DNA from 2 places in the Roseateles sp. GW835-FHT13E02 genome. Region 1 is predicted to be linked to the other one. Evidence: riboswitches for the same ligand, from Rfam matches in the RefSeq annotation. Region 1 holds a riboswitch; the other holds the start of a gene.
What was found. A riboswitch is a leader RNA that binds a small molecule or an ion and turns the genes downstream of it on or off. The one in region 1 is predicted to bind S-adenosylhomocysteine.
Positions count from the first base shown of each region.

Region 2: linked by a shared signal. The riboswitch ahead of ahcY (adenosylhomocysteinase) and the one ahead of metH (methionine synthase) in region 1 are both predicted to bind S-adenosylhomocysteine.

Region 1 covers NZ_JBXAGJ010000024.1:77,545-84,366, reverse strand. The annotation lists gene metH (methionine synthase) at 303-3,068, opposite strand; S-adenosyl-L-homocysteine riboswitch at 3,151-3,278, opposite strand; gene AC1Q6P_RS20520 (HD-GYP domain-containing protein) at 3,364-4,566, shown strand; gene AC1Q6P_RS20515 (homocysteine S-methyltransferase family protein) at 4,583-5,653, opposite strand; gene AC1Q6P_RS20510 (PEP-CTERM sorting domain-containing protein) at 5,781-6,500, opposite strand; gene AC1Q6P_RS20505 (ProQ/FinO family protein) at 6,738-6,822, opposite strand, start outside.
Region 2 covers NZ_JBXAGJ010000005.1:158,888-165,709, reverse strand. The annotation lists gene AC1Q6P_RS06880 (response regulator) at 302-673, opposite strand; gene AC1Q6P_RS06875 (chemotaxis protein CheX) at 781-1,746, opposite strand; gene AC1Q6P_RS06870 (DUF2238 domain-containing protein) at 1,926-2,588, shown strand; gene AC1Q6P_RS06865 (DNA glycosylase AlkZ-like family protein) at 2,600-3,703, shown strand; S-adenosyl-L-homocysteine riboswitch at 3,784-3,906, shown strand; gene ahcY (adenosylhomocysteinase) at 4,039-5,475, shown strand; gene AC1Q6P_RS06855 (TlyA family RNA methyltransferase) at 5,627-6,403, shown strand; gene metF (methylenetetrahydrofolate reductase [NAD(P)H]) at 6,400-6,822, shown strand, end outside.

The DNA.
Region 1 (6,822 bases):
GGCTCAGCAGCGGCCGTTTGTGGCGCCGGTGCCTCTGGCGACTGGGCGCGACCGACGGCATAGGCACCACCGAGCAACACGCCCGCGCCGAGAACGCTGGCGACAATTTGACTGGCAGAAAAAGAAACAGGGGCTTTCATTGCAACATCACTCCGCGCCCGCCAGGAAAGGAAGCAAGCAAACAAACAGGTGCGGCGGGCATGCGTTGAGAATGCCACGCGCATCGCTCCCTGTCCGTGAACGATGCGCTCAAGATGTAAGCGGGCGTTGGCAGCTGCTCTGCGCTCGGCCCGCTGCTGTCATCAGAGCAGGGGCGCCAGGGCCCGCTCGGCCGCTTCTTTGCTCAAAGCCATGCGCTGCGCCCAATCGGCCACCTGGTCTTCGCCGATGCGGCCGACATTGAAGTAGGCCGCGTCCGGGTGGGCGAAGTAGAAGCCCGAGACGCTGGCGGCCGGCGTCATGGCCATGCTGTCGGTCAGGCCCATGCCGATCTCTTCCGGCGTCAGGGTCTGGAACAACGCGCGCTTGACCAGATGGTCGGGGCAGGCCGGATAGCCCGGCGCCGGGCGAATGCCGCGGTACTGCTCCTGAATCAGCGCCTCATTGCTCAGCGCCTCATCGGCGGTATAGCCCCAAAACTCGGTGCGCACACGCTGGTGCAGGCGCTCGGCAAAGGCCTCGGCCAGGCGGTCGGCCAGGGCCTTGAACATGATGGCGGAGTAGTCGTCGTGGTCGGCCAGGAACTGGGCTTCTTTCTTCTCCACGCCCAGGCCGGCGGTCACCGCGAACAAGCCGATGTAATCGGGCACTACGCCCTTGGGCGCGATGAAATCGGACAGGCAGCGGTTCGGGCGTTTGATGCCGTCCACCACCGGCCGCTCGCTCTGCATGCGCAGGCCATGCCAGGTCATCAGCACCTCGCTGCGGCTTTCATCGCTGTAGATCTCGATGTCGTCGTCGTTGACCTGGGCGGCGGGATAGAGGCCGAACACGCCATTGGCCTGCAGCCAGCGGCCCTTGATCAGGCGCTCCAGCATGCGCTTGCCATCGCTGAAGACGCGCTGCGCCTCGCTGCCGACGATTTCGTCCTTGAGGATGGCCGGGAAGGGGCCGGCCAGATCCCAGGTCTGGAAGAACGGGCCCCAGTCGATGGCTTCGGCCAGATCGGCCAGGTCGTAGTTGCGGATCACGCGGCGGCCGATGAACTGGGGCACCGGCGGCCGATAACTCGCCCAGTCCACGGCATGCTTGTTGGCGCGCGCCTCGGCCAGGCTGACCATGGGCGTCTGCTTTTTGTTGGCATGCAGATGGCGCACCTGTTCGTAATCGCTGCGCAGATCGGCGATGAATTTGGCGGCGCGCTCGTCCGAGAGCAGATCGCTGCAGACACCGACGCTGCGCGAGGCATCGGGCACATAGACCACCGGGCCTTCGTAATGCGGCGAGATCTTGACCGCGGTGTGCACGCGGCTGCAGGTGGCACCGCCGATCAGCAGCGGCGTGCCGCGCGAGCGGAAATGCTCGTCGCGCTGCATCTCGGCGGCCACATGCTGCATTTCCTCCAGGCTGGGCGTGATCAGGCCGGACAGGCCGATGATGTCGGCGCCCTCTTCCTTGGCGCGGGCCAGGATGTCCTGGCAGGGCACCATCACGCCCATGTTCACCACCTCGAAGTTGTTGCACTGCAGGACCACGGTGACGATGTTCTTGCCGATGTCGTGCACATCGCCCTTGACAGTGGCGATGACGATCTTGCCCTTGGGCTTGGCCTCGCCACCGGCATCGATCAAGGCCTTCTTCTCGGCCTCGATGTAAGGCAGCAAATGGGCCACCGCCTGCTTCATCACGCGGGCCGACTTGACCACCTGGGGCAGGAACATCTTGCCGGCGCCGAAGAGATCACCGACCACATTCATGCCGGCCATCAGCGGGCCTTCGATCACATGCAGGGGCCGGCCGCCGCTGGCCTGAATGGCTTGCCAGGCTTCTTCGGTGTCGGCGTCGATGAAATCCGTGATGCCATGCACCAGGGCATGGCTGAGGCGCTGGTTCACATCACCGGCGCGCCAGGCCAGCCGGGCCGTGTCGTCGATGGCCATGCCCTTGGCGCGCTCGGCCACTTCGATCAGGCGCTCGCCGGAATCGGGGCGGCGGTTCAGCACCACATCCTCCACGCGCTCGCGCAGCTCGGCGTCGAGGTCGTCGTACACACCCACCATGCCGGCGTTGACGATGCCCATGTCCAGGCCTGCCTGGATGGCGTGGTACAGAAAGACCGTGTGAATGGCCTCGCGCACCGGGTCGTTGCCGCGGAAGCTGAAGGACACATTCGACACGCCGCCCGAGACCTTGGCGCCGGGCAGGTTCTGCTTGATCCAGCGCGTGGCTTCGATGAAGTCGACCGCGTAGTTGTTGTGCTCTTCGATGCCGGTGGCGATGGCAAAGATATTCGGGTCAAAGATGATGTCCTCGGGCGGGAAACCGACCTCGTTCACCAGAATCTTGTAAGCGCGCTCGCAGATCTCGATCTTGCGGGCGAAGGTGTCGGCCTGGCCCTGCTCGTCAAAGGCCATCACCACGGCCGCGGCGCCGTAGCGGCGCACCAACTTGGCCTGGCGGCGGAATTCGGCCTCGCCTTCCTTCATCGAAATGGAGTTGACGATGCCCTTGCCCTGGATGCACTTGAGGCCGGCCTCGATCACGCTCCACTTGGAGCTGTCGATCATGATGGGCACGCGGGCGATCTCGGGCTCGCCGGCGATCAGGTTCAGAAAGCGCACCATGGCCGCCTGGCTGTCCAGCATGGCCTCGTCCATGTTCACGTCGATGACCTGGGCGCCGTTCTCGACCTGCTGTCGCGCCACGGCCAGGGCCTGCTCGAACTGGCCGTTGAGGATCATGCGCGCAAAGGCCTTGGAGCCGGTCACATTGGTGCGCTCGCCCACGTTGACGAACAGCGATCCTTCGCCGATCTGCACGGGCTCCAGGCCCGAGAGCTTCATGGGCGGGACAGCAGGTGCGTCAGCAACAGCAGCAGCAGCAGCGGCGGTGGGAGAGGTGGTGGTCATGGCAGCGGCCTTCAGCGCAAAGGCAGGGCCGCGTCACTCACCGCAGCCCCGCACGTGCTCCAACAAGAAAACACAGAGGAATCATCGGTGAGCGTCGTTGCCGGGTGACGGGCCCCGGGAAAGCCGGGGCTGCACCTGTCCGAGCCTGGCGGCACACTCGCTGACATTCCAGACATCAGGCGGGCAACCGTCGCAACGCTCCTCGGACCCGCGCATTTTACGCACCCCGCCCGCCGCGAACTCAAGCAATGCGGCCAGAAAGCCGACAACTCCTTGTGAACCCCACCCCGCCATCTTGGAACTGATCCAGCTCCCACCCCACAGCCTGCGTGTCGGCCAGGTCCTCAGCTTCGCCCTGCGCGATGCCGAGGGCCATTTGCTGTTCGCCGCCGGCCAGCCCCTGCCCAACACGCCCCAGGTGCAGGCCCTGATCGCCCGCGGCGCCTGGGTCCAGGCCCATGAAACCAAGGAGTACCAGCGTGCTTTGGCGCACAAGATGGACACCTTGATGCACCAGGGCGCGGTGCTGGCCGACATCGTCAAGGTGCAGGCTGACTTCCGCCAGGAGAAGGCCCAGAAGGTCGAGCTGGGCGAACAGGCCGCCTGGGCCGATCTGCAAATGCATGCCCACAGCCTGCTGCGCGAGCCGCGGGTCGAGGATTTCAAGCCACGCTTCCAGCAGCTGCACAACGAGGCCTTGCGCCGCCTGCTGGCCAAGCCCGATGCGGTGCTGATGCTGTTGATCTTCGAGACCAGCCAGAACTTCCAAAGCTACAGCGACCGCCACGCCCTGCTCTGCCTGGCCCTGGCCGAGCTCTGCGCCCGCCAGCTGGGCTGGCCGGACGATTGGCGCCTGGCCCTGACCCAGGCGGCCCTGAGCATGAACCTCAGCATCACCAACCAGCAAGACCGCCTGGCGGCCCAGACCGGCCAACCGAGCCCGGCCCAGCAGCAGGAGCTGGTCTCGCACGGCGACCACAGCGCGGCCTTGTTGACCAGCCTCGGGGTCAGGTCCGAGTTGTGGCTGCAAACCGTCTGCCTGCATCACGACGCCGGCCCCGGTGCCTTGGCCGGGCGCGCTCCGGCCGAGCAGCTGGCACGCCTGCTGCGCCGCATCGACATCTTCGGCGCCCGCCTGAGCCCGCGGCGCTCACGCGCGGCCATGGCCGGCGCTTCGGCGGCGCGGGCGGTCTACCTCGATGAACTCAAGCAGCCCGACGAAGCCGGCGCCGCCCTGATCAAGACCACCGGCCTCTACCCGCCGGGCAGCCTGGTGCGCCTGGCCAATGGCGAGGTGGGCATCGTCTTCAAACGCGGCCACAGCGCGACCGAGCCCCTGGTGGCCGCCCTGCTGGGCAAGAGCGGCAGCCCCTTGAGCGAACCGGTGCCGCGCGACACGCGCCTGGCCACGCAGGCGATCAGCGCCAGCCTGGCGCCTCAGGAGCTCAAGCTGCACATCAATATCGAGCGCCTGCTCAAGCTCGCAGGCGCGGGCTGAAGCGGGCGGCCTGGGCTCAGGCCGCCTGGTCCGTCAGTTCGGTGAAGAACTTGGAGCCGCAGGGCCGCGGCTGGTAGGCCGACACGCCCTTGGCGATCGCAGCAATGTGATCGGGCGTGGTGCCGCAGCAGCCACCGGCGATGTTCAGGAAACCGCTGCGCGCGAACTCGCTCATCAAGCGGCCGGTGACATCGGGCGTCTCGTCGAAGCCGGTGTCACTCATCGGGTTGGGCAGGCCGGCATTGGGGTAGCAGCTGACAGCCACCGGGCCCGCCGCCTTGGCCAGCTCTTCGATGTAGGGGCGCATCAGGGTCGCGCCCAGCGCGCAATTCAGGCCGATGGCCAGGGGCTTGGCGTGGCGCACCGAATGCCAGAAGGCAGTCACGGTCTGACCCGAGAGGATGCGACCCGAGGCGTCGGTCACCGTGCCCGAGATGATGATGGGCAGGCGCTCGCCCGTGTCTTCCATCAGCTCGTCCAGGGCAAAGATGGCGGCCTTGGCATTGAGGGTGTCGAAGATGGTTTCCACCAGGAAGAGATCGACCCCGCCTTCCAGCAAGCCCTTGGCCTGCTCGTAATAGGCAGCGCGCAAGGTGTCGAAATCGATGTTGCGGGCGCCGGGGTCGTTGACATCGGGGCTGATGCTGGCGGTGCGCGGAGTCGGGCCCAGGGCGCCGGCGGCGAAACGCGGCTTGTCGGCCGAGCTGAATTTGTCGCAGGCCGCGCGGGCCAGGCGCGCCGCCGCCACATTCATCTCGTAGGCATGGGCTTGCAGGCCGTAGTCCTCCTGCGCCACGGTGGTGGTGCCGAAGGTGTTGGTCTCGATGATGTCGGAGCCGGCGGCCAGGTATTGCTCGTGGATCTGGCTGATGACATCGGGGCGCGTCAGCACCAGCAGGTCGTTGTTGCCCTTGAGATCGGTCGGATGCTCGGCAAAGCGGCTGCCACGGAAATCCGCCTCCGTCAGCTTGTAGCGCTGAATCATGGTGCCCATGGCGCCATCGAGGATGGCGATGCGGGTCTGCATGATCTCGGCCAAGCGGCAGCCGCGGGTGTAGGTGCTGGCAGTGGAGGTGGGCGTGTTCATGGCGGCATTGTAGGAAACCCGACTGTGCCAGGCTGAAGCACGGTCAGCGCCTGCGCCAGCCGGACGAAAAAAAGGCCTGCGGCGCAGGCCTTTTCTCATCTCATTCCCGCGCCAGGCGCGGCTCAACTCACTGAGCTTGGCGGCGGCGACGTGCCACACCGGCCACAGCCAGGCCACCGGCCAGCATCAGCAAATAGGTGGACGGTTCCGGCACGGCGGCGGCGATGGTGCCGTTGACGCCGAAGGGCAGCTCCACCGTCAGGCCCGAACCGGCTTCGGTCAGGGTGGCGAAGGGCGCGCCGGACAGCGCCTGTGCGGCATTGCCTTCGCGCGCGTCGGACGTCGGCGGCTGCCAAGGGCCCGAAGCCAGGGAGCCGGTCAGGCTCCAGCGCAGCCAGTAGGTGCCAGCCGCCAGTTGGAAGTCGCTGACATCGGCATTGGCCTTGTAGATGCCACGCTGGGTGTTGGTCAGCGTGCTTTCGAGGACACGATAGCCTTGCAGACCACCGTTGGTCACGGCGCCCGAACCCGAGGCGACGACGGTGCCGTTGTTCACATCACCCGAAACAATGCTCCAGGTGGCGCCCGTGAAGGTGAAGCCGCTGGCTCCGGTTTGGTAGCCGAAGAAGTCCAGGCTTTGCACATTCCACACGGTGCCAGCGGCCACGGTGAAGTCATCAGCCACCGAGATGCCGGCCGCGGTATTCATGCCGAAGCCATAGGTCGAGGCCGGCGAAGCCAGCACGGACAGACCGTTGCCGCCGACCACCGGGCCATTGCTGTAGATCACGTCAGCATGGGCTGCACCCGCAGCGGCCAGCACGCTCAAGAGGATCAGTTTTTTCATTTCCACTCCGTCATTGAATTGCATTCATCCGCAGCCCGGGGAGTCCAAGCCCCGGTTCTGCATCCCTCGTTTGGCGCACAACTCCCGAACGCCATCGAGCCTGCAAGTTAACAGTCGCGGAAATACTTCACATCCAAGGAAGTACGCTCAGGTAAACCACAGCTTGACAAGAAAAACGGCCTGCATCATGCAGGCCGTTTCACTTTGCTTTCAAACTCCTCGACCAGGGGTCAAGGCTCAGCGCCCGCCGCTGGGTTTGCCACGCCCGGCGCCACTTGGGCCACCGGGGCGACGCGGGCCATCCCGGCGTGCGCCCGGTCGA
Region 2 (6,822 bases), on a different contig from region 1:
TGGGCGATGCTCATGTTGCACAGCAACGTGAGCAGAGACCAACGGACTGACAAAGCGGCGGCGCTGCGTGCAGCGGCTGGCCTTTAAGGGCCAGAAGACGCCGCAGGCGAACCCGCCGCTTTGGGGCTTTGCTCATATCGCGCAGCGATGTGAGCAAAGCCCACAAGGCTGCAGCGCTGCGTGCAGCGGCTGGGCTGTAAGCCCACCTCGCACAGCGAGGCTTGCACCAGACAGGCCCACGCACCAACAGAAAGGCCGCTCCGGCATCCCCGGAGCGGCCTTTTTTCTTGGCCTGCGCGCTTCAGCTCAAGCCGCAGAATTTCTTGAACGGCGCCAGCACCGCATCGCCGCGGAAGGGCTTGACGATCCAGCCGGTTACGCCGACATCCTTGCCGCGCGAGCGCATGGCGGGGTTGTCTTCGGTGGTGAGCATGATGATGCGCACATCCTTGTTGCCCAGCTCCTTGCGGATCTTCTCGGCCATGGTCAGGCCGTCCATATTGGGCATGTTGACATCGCTGACGATGAGCTTGATGCCGGGGTCGCTGCGCAGCTGCAGCAGGCCATCGCGCCCATCGGTGGCCACGGCGACCTGAAAGCCGTTCTGGCTCAGGTAACCGGCCACGATTTCGCGCATGGTGTTGGAGTCGTCAACCACCAGAACATTCGCCATCTTGTTTCCTCCTCGCGCCAACCTCGAGGGTCACGCTGGGCTTGATTGATTGATTGATTGATTGAGTATGTAAAAGATTGGGCAAGAGCTTTGGCCGCGCTCAACGCTCAAAAGAGTTCCAGCTCGCCGGTGGGGCCGACCTCGGGCGCCTCGGCGTCGAACTCGGCGAACTCATCGGGCGACCAGTGCAGATTGAAGATGAAGCGCTGCACGATCATCAGCGGCGGCAGGCCCGGCCGGAAGGGATCGGAGAGCTGGTAGCGGATGCACAGCTGTGGGTCCTGCGAGCCAAAGGAGATGTATTTGTGCTCGTGGTTGATGACGATGGGCACCTGGGTCTGCTGGTTGGCAAAGGCCTTGGGCGGGATGTAGCGATTCTTGAACGCACCCCAGATCAGGTTGGTGGTCTCGCCCAGCATGTGGTTGAGCTCGCGGAAATTCAGGTCGCCACCGATGCCGGCGTAGCTGAAGCCCTGGATCAGGCCCTGGCGCAGCGCGCTTTCCTCGGTCTGCAGCATCATGTAACCGCGGCACCAGGTGCTCTCGATGGCGATCAGGGTGGAGACCTCGCCGTGGATGATGCGGTCGTGCACCACATAGGGCGACTCGGACACCACCAGGGCATTGGGGAACATGGCGGCCAGGGCCGAGCGGGTCAGCTCGACGATGCCGTAGACCAGGCGCGTCGGGTAGCGCAGGCTGAAGATCGAGTACTCGACCGCGGCCTTGAGGTGGTCCAGGTCGCCGGTGTTCCAGCGGTGGCGCACCACTTTTTCTTCCTCGGGCGTGAGCGGCCGGTCGGTGGTGCGGCGCAAAAAGATGGGCAGCTCGGGCCGCAGCTTGTGGATGGCGCGCGCCAGGTGCAGACCGTCCTCGCCCTCGCAAGGCAGGTCTTCTGCCAGCAGCACCCCGCCGAGGTCCTTGTTCTGGGCCAGGGTGGCCAAGGCATCGGCTGACGAGCGGGGAAAGGCCATCAGGCCCACGGACTGGCAAAACTCGGTCAGCACCTGGTACTGCGCGGCGTCATGCTCCAGCAGCAGTACCTTGGCTTCAAGTTGGGTGGTTTCGGTCATGATGCGTCCACGGAAAAGCCATCCTGGCCTGCACGCAGGCCGACACCGCCCAGTGGCCCGGGCGTTCTCGGTTTTCGGCAGCCGGCGGCAAAGGTTGAGGGCAATTGCAGGCCGGGGATCGCACAGCAGCCCAGGTTTCACCTGACGCCCCCGCCTCGGGCGGCGGCCACAATGCCGGCATGCCTGCTGTACCCTCGTCCCGTTCGACCCCATTCACCCCGCCGGCGCAGCTCAGCGCCACGCAGCTGGCCCTGCTGGCCGGGCTCAATCTCGCCGTGCTGGCCTGGAGCCGCCTGGGTGCCTTCGATGCCGCCACCTGGTGGATGGAGGTGGCGCCGGTGCTGCTGGTCTGGCCGCTGCTGCTGGCCACGCAGCGGCGCTTCCCGCTCACGCCCTTGCTGCTGGGCCTGATCTTTGTCCACGCCCTGATCCTGATCGCTGGCGGCCACTACAGCTACGCCCGCGTGCCCCTGGGTGACTGGCTGCGCGAGATGTTGGCCCTGGGCCGCAATCCCTACGACGGCCTCGGCCATCTGGCGCAAGGCTTCATCCCCGCCATCGCAGCACGCGAGCTGCTGCTGCGCAAGACCGGGCTGCAGCGCGGCGGCTGGCTGTTCACCGTGGTGACGGCCTGCTGCCTGGCCATCAGCGCCATCTACGAACTGATCGAATGGGGCGCCGCGGTGGCCCTGGGTCAGGGCGCCGATGAATTCCTGGGCGCCCAGGGCGACCCCTGGGACACGCAGAAAGACATGACCCTGGCCTGGCTGGGCGCCATGCTGGCCCAGCTGCTGCTGGCGCGCGCCCATGACCGCGCGCTGGAGCGCCTCGCGCAGAACTGACACCAAAGCCCATGCCCGCCGCCGCCCTCACCCTGACCCTGCCCGATCTGCGCCGCTACGCCGTGGCGCGCAGCCTATTCAAGCCCACCAGCCTGCCCCAGGCCATCCAGCGCCTGGGCTTTGTCCAGGCCGACCCGATCCGCGCCCCGGCGCGGGCGCAAGACCTGACCCTGAGGCACCGCGTCAAGGACTACCGCGCCGGCGATCTGGAGCGCCGCTACACCCGGTTGGCGGTGGAAGAGGATTGCCTGGTCAACTACGGCTTCCTGCCGCGCGAGCACCTCAAGCTCATGCATCCGCGCAGCGCCAAGCGCGCCTGGGACGCCAAGACGCGCGCTCAGGCCGAGGCCATCCAGGCCTTTGTGCAAGCGAAGGGGCCCTGCCACCCGCGCGAGATCCAGCAGCATTTCAATCTGGGCTCCACCCGCAATGCCTGGGGCGGCAGCAGCAATGCCACCACCCATTTGCTGGACGGCATGCATTACCGCGGCCTGCTGCGCGTGCAGCAGCGTGAGCAAGGCCAGCGCATCTACAGCGCCGTGGCCCACACGCCCGATCCGCGCACACCGCACGAGAAAGCCCAGGCCTTGCTGGATCTGGTGCTGGCCAAGTACGCGCCCCTGCCTTCGCGCAGCCTCGGCCATTTGTGCAGCCTGCTCGGCTATGGCGCGCCACACCTGCGCGGCGAGCTACGCCAGGTGCTGGCCCAGGCGCGCAAGACCTGGCCCCAAGCCCAGGTCGAAGGCCAGACCTGGTTCTGGCCCGAGGGCGAGAACCCCGGCTCCAAGCGCTGGAAGCTGGACGAAGCGGTGCGCCTGCTGGCCCCCTTCGACCCCGTGGTCTGGGACCGCCTGCGCTTTGAACAATTCTGGGGCTGGGCCTACCGTTTCGAGGCCTACACGCCCGCGCCCAAGCGCAAGCTGGGCTACTACGCCCTGCCCCTGCTCTGGCGCGGCGAGGTGATCGGCTGGGGCAATGTCAGCAGCGCCGAGGGGCGCTTGCAGGCACAGCTGGGCTATGTGGCCGGCAGGGCGCCCCGCGAGCCCGGCTTCAGCGCCGCGCTGGACGAAGAACTGGCCGCCATGGCCCGCTTCCTGGGTGTGGATGCCCCCTGAGTCCTGAGCTCGGGCCGGGATTGGCGGGAAAACCCGGCCTGTTCCAAGCGCGAAAGTGGCGCTTGCGACTAGAATTCGTCCGTTCCGAGGAGCGTTGCAACCTGCCGGTCTGGCTTCAGACCCCCAGGCCAGGCTCGGAAAAATTTGCACAGCGGCCTCGTCATCCCCTCGGCCCTGTTCATTGGCAACCGCGCTCACCCGCTGACGTCCTTGCGTGGGTGAACGGTTGCATGCATCAAACCAGGGTTCGGAGCACCGAACCGGTTTTTTTCGTCCTCCCCCTCCTCCAGGCAATGAATGCAGCGGCTTCATATTTCGCATGAAGGAGCTGATCCATGACCGCCCAAACCACCACCTCGCTGGCCGCTGACCAGTACCACATTGCCGACCTGTCCCTGGCCGCCTGGGGTCGCAAGGAACTGACGATTGCCGAGAGCGAAATGCCGGCGCTGATGGCCATTCGCAAGGAATACGCCGCCACCCAGCCGCTCAAGGGCGCCCGCATCACCGGCTCGCTGCACATGACCATCCAGACCGGCGTGCTGGTCGAAACCCTGCAAGCGCTGGGTGCCGAAGTGCGCTGGGCCTCGTGCAATATCTTCTCGACCCAGGACCACGCCGCCGCCGCCCTGGTGGCCCGTGGCACGCCGGTGTTCGCCTACAAGGGCGAGACCCTGGAAGACTACTGGGACTACACGCACCGCATTTTTGAGTTCGCCGGCAAGGGCGAGCCAGGCGAAGGCCCGAACATGATCCTGGACGACGGCGGCGATGCCACGCTGCTGATGCACCTGGGTCAGAAGGCCGAGAAGGACCTGTCGGTGCTGGACAAGCCGGGCAGCGAAGAAGAGCGCATCCTGTTCGCCGCCATCAAGGCCAAGATCGCTCAAGACCCGACTTGGTACACCCGCAAGAGCGCCGAGATCATCGGCGTGACCGAAGAGACCACCACCGGCGTGCTACGCCTGAACGAAATGGCGGCCAAGGGCAGCCTGCTGTTCCGCGCCATCAACGTCAATGACTCGGTGACCAAGAGCAAGTTCGACAACCTCTACGGCTGCCGCGAATCGCTGGTGGACGCCATCAAGCGCGCCACCGACGTGATGGTGGCCGGCAAGATCGCCGTGGTGGCAGGCTACGGTGACGTGGGCAAGGGCTCGGCCCAGGCCCTGCGCGCCCTGTCGGCGCAAGTCTGGGTGACCGAGATCGACCCGATCTGCGCCCTGCAAGCCGCCATGGAAGGCTACCGCGTGGTGACCATGGAATACGCGGCCGACAAGGCCGATATCTTCGTCAGCGCCACCGGCAACAAGAACGTGATCCGCTACGAGCACATGGCCGCGATGAAGAACAACGCCATCGTCTGCAATATCGGTCACTTCGACAACGAGATCGATGTCGCCTCGCTGTCCAAGTGTGGCTGGGACGAGATCAAGCCGCAGGTCGACCACGTCATCTTCCCCGATGGCAAGCGCATCATCCTGCTGGCCAAGGGCCGTCTGGTGAACCTGGGCTGCGGCACGGGTCACCCGAGCTATGTGATGTCGTCCAGCTTCGCCAACCAGACCATCGCCCAGATCGAGCTGTTCGCCCACAAGGACGCCTACGACATCGGCAAGGTCTATGTGCTGCCCAAGCATCTGGACGAGAAGGTGGCCCGCCTGCAGCTGACCACGCTGAATGCGCAGCTGAGCGAATTGAGCGATGAGCAGGCGGCGTACATCGGGGTGCCGAAGACCGGCCCCTTCAAGCCCAACACCTACCGCTATTGATCGGAGGAGGGCTACTGCGCGGCGCTCAGGCGTCGTTGGGCGGTGCTCGGAATCCTCAGGTACCCCAAGTACCTTCCGGTTCCGGCGCTCCGTCCGCCTAGCCTGAGCACCGCTCGCTACGCCCTGGCAAGACTGAGTTTCCTTTTCACCTATGCGCGCTGATCAACTGTTAGTTTCCAAAGGCCTGGCGCCGACTCGTTCGGCGGCGCAGCGGCTGATTTCGGCCGGCGCGGCGCAGTGGCGGGCGCCCAAGGACTGGCAGGCCATCCGCAAGGCGGGTGAAGAGTTGCCGGAGCATTGTGAGCTGCGCGTCAGCGATGACGCAGAGTTGCGCTTTGTTTCGCGCGGCGGGCTCAAGCTGGAGGGCGCGCTGCAGCAAAGCGGCCTGGATGTGCGCGGCCTGACGGTGCTGGACATGGGCCAGAGCACCGGCGGCTTCACCGACTGCCTGCTGAAAGCGGGCGCGGCCAAGGTCGTGGGCGTGGACGTGGGCCACAGCCAGCTGCATGAACAGCTGCGCCAGCACCCCCAGGTGGTAGGGCTGGAGCATCTGCATGTGCGCGAGCTGGCCGGTTCAGCCTTGGCGCAGCACGCGCCGCCCGAGGGCTTTGCCCTGATCGTCGGCGACCTCAGCTTCATCTCCATGCTGGGGGCCTTGCCGCATCTGGCGGCTTGGCTGGCGCCCCAGGGTCAGGTCTTGCTGCTGGTGAAGCCGCAGTTCGAGCTGGGCAAGAAAGCCTTGGCCCGCGGCGGCCTGGTCAAGGACGCCAAGCAATACCCGCTGCTGGAAACCCAGGCCCGCCAGGCCGCCCGAGATCAGGGCTGGCAGGTGCTGGGCTATTTTGAGAGCGCCATCACCGGCGGTGACGGCAACAAGGAATTTTTCCTCTGGGCGCAGGCACCAGAGCATGCGAAAGACAAGCCATGAGTACTGCAACACCCCGCGTGCCCGTCAGCTTCGAGTTCTTCCCGCCCAACACCCCGGTGGGCACCGAGAAGCTCAAGACCGTGGTGCAAGACCTGAGCGTGCTGAATCCGCATTACTTCAGCGTCACCTACGGCGCCGGCGGCTCCACCCGCGAGAAGACCCTGAGCACGGTGATGGACATTGCGGCCGCTGGCTATGAGGCCGCACCGCATCTGTCCTGCGTGGGCTCCACGCGCGAGAACATTGCCGAAATCTTGGCCACCTACCGCGCGCAAAACATCCGCCGCGTGGTCGCCCTGCGCGGTGATCTGCCCAGCGGCACGGCCACCGCTGGTGAATTCCGTTATGCATCGGAGCTGGTCGCATTCATCCGCGAAACTCAGGGCCCGGACTGGCAGATTGAAGTGGCCGCCTACCCC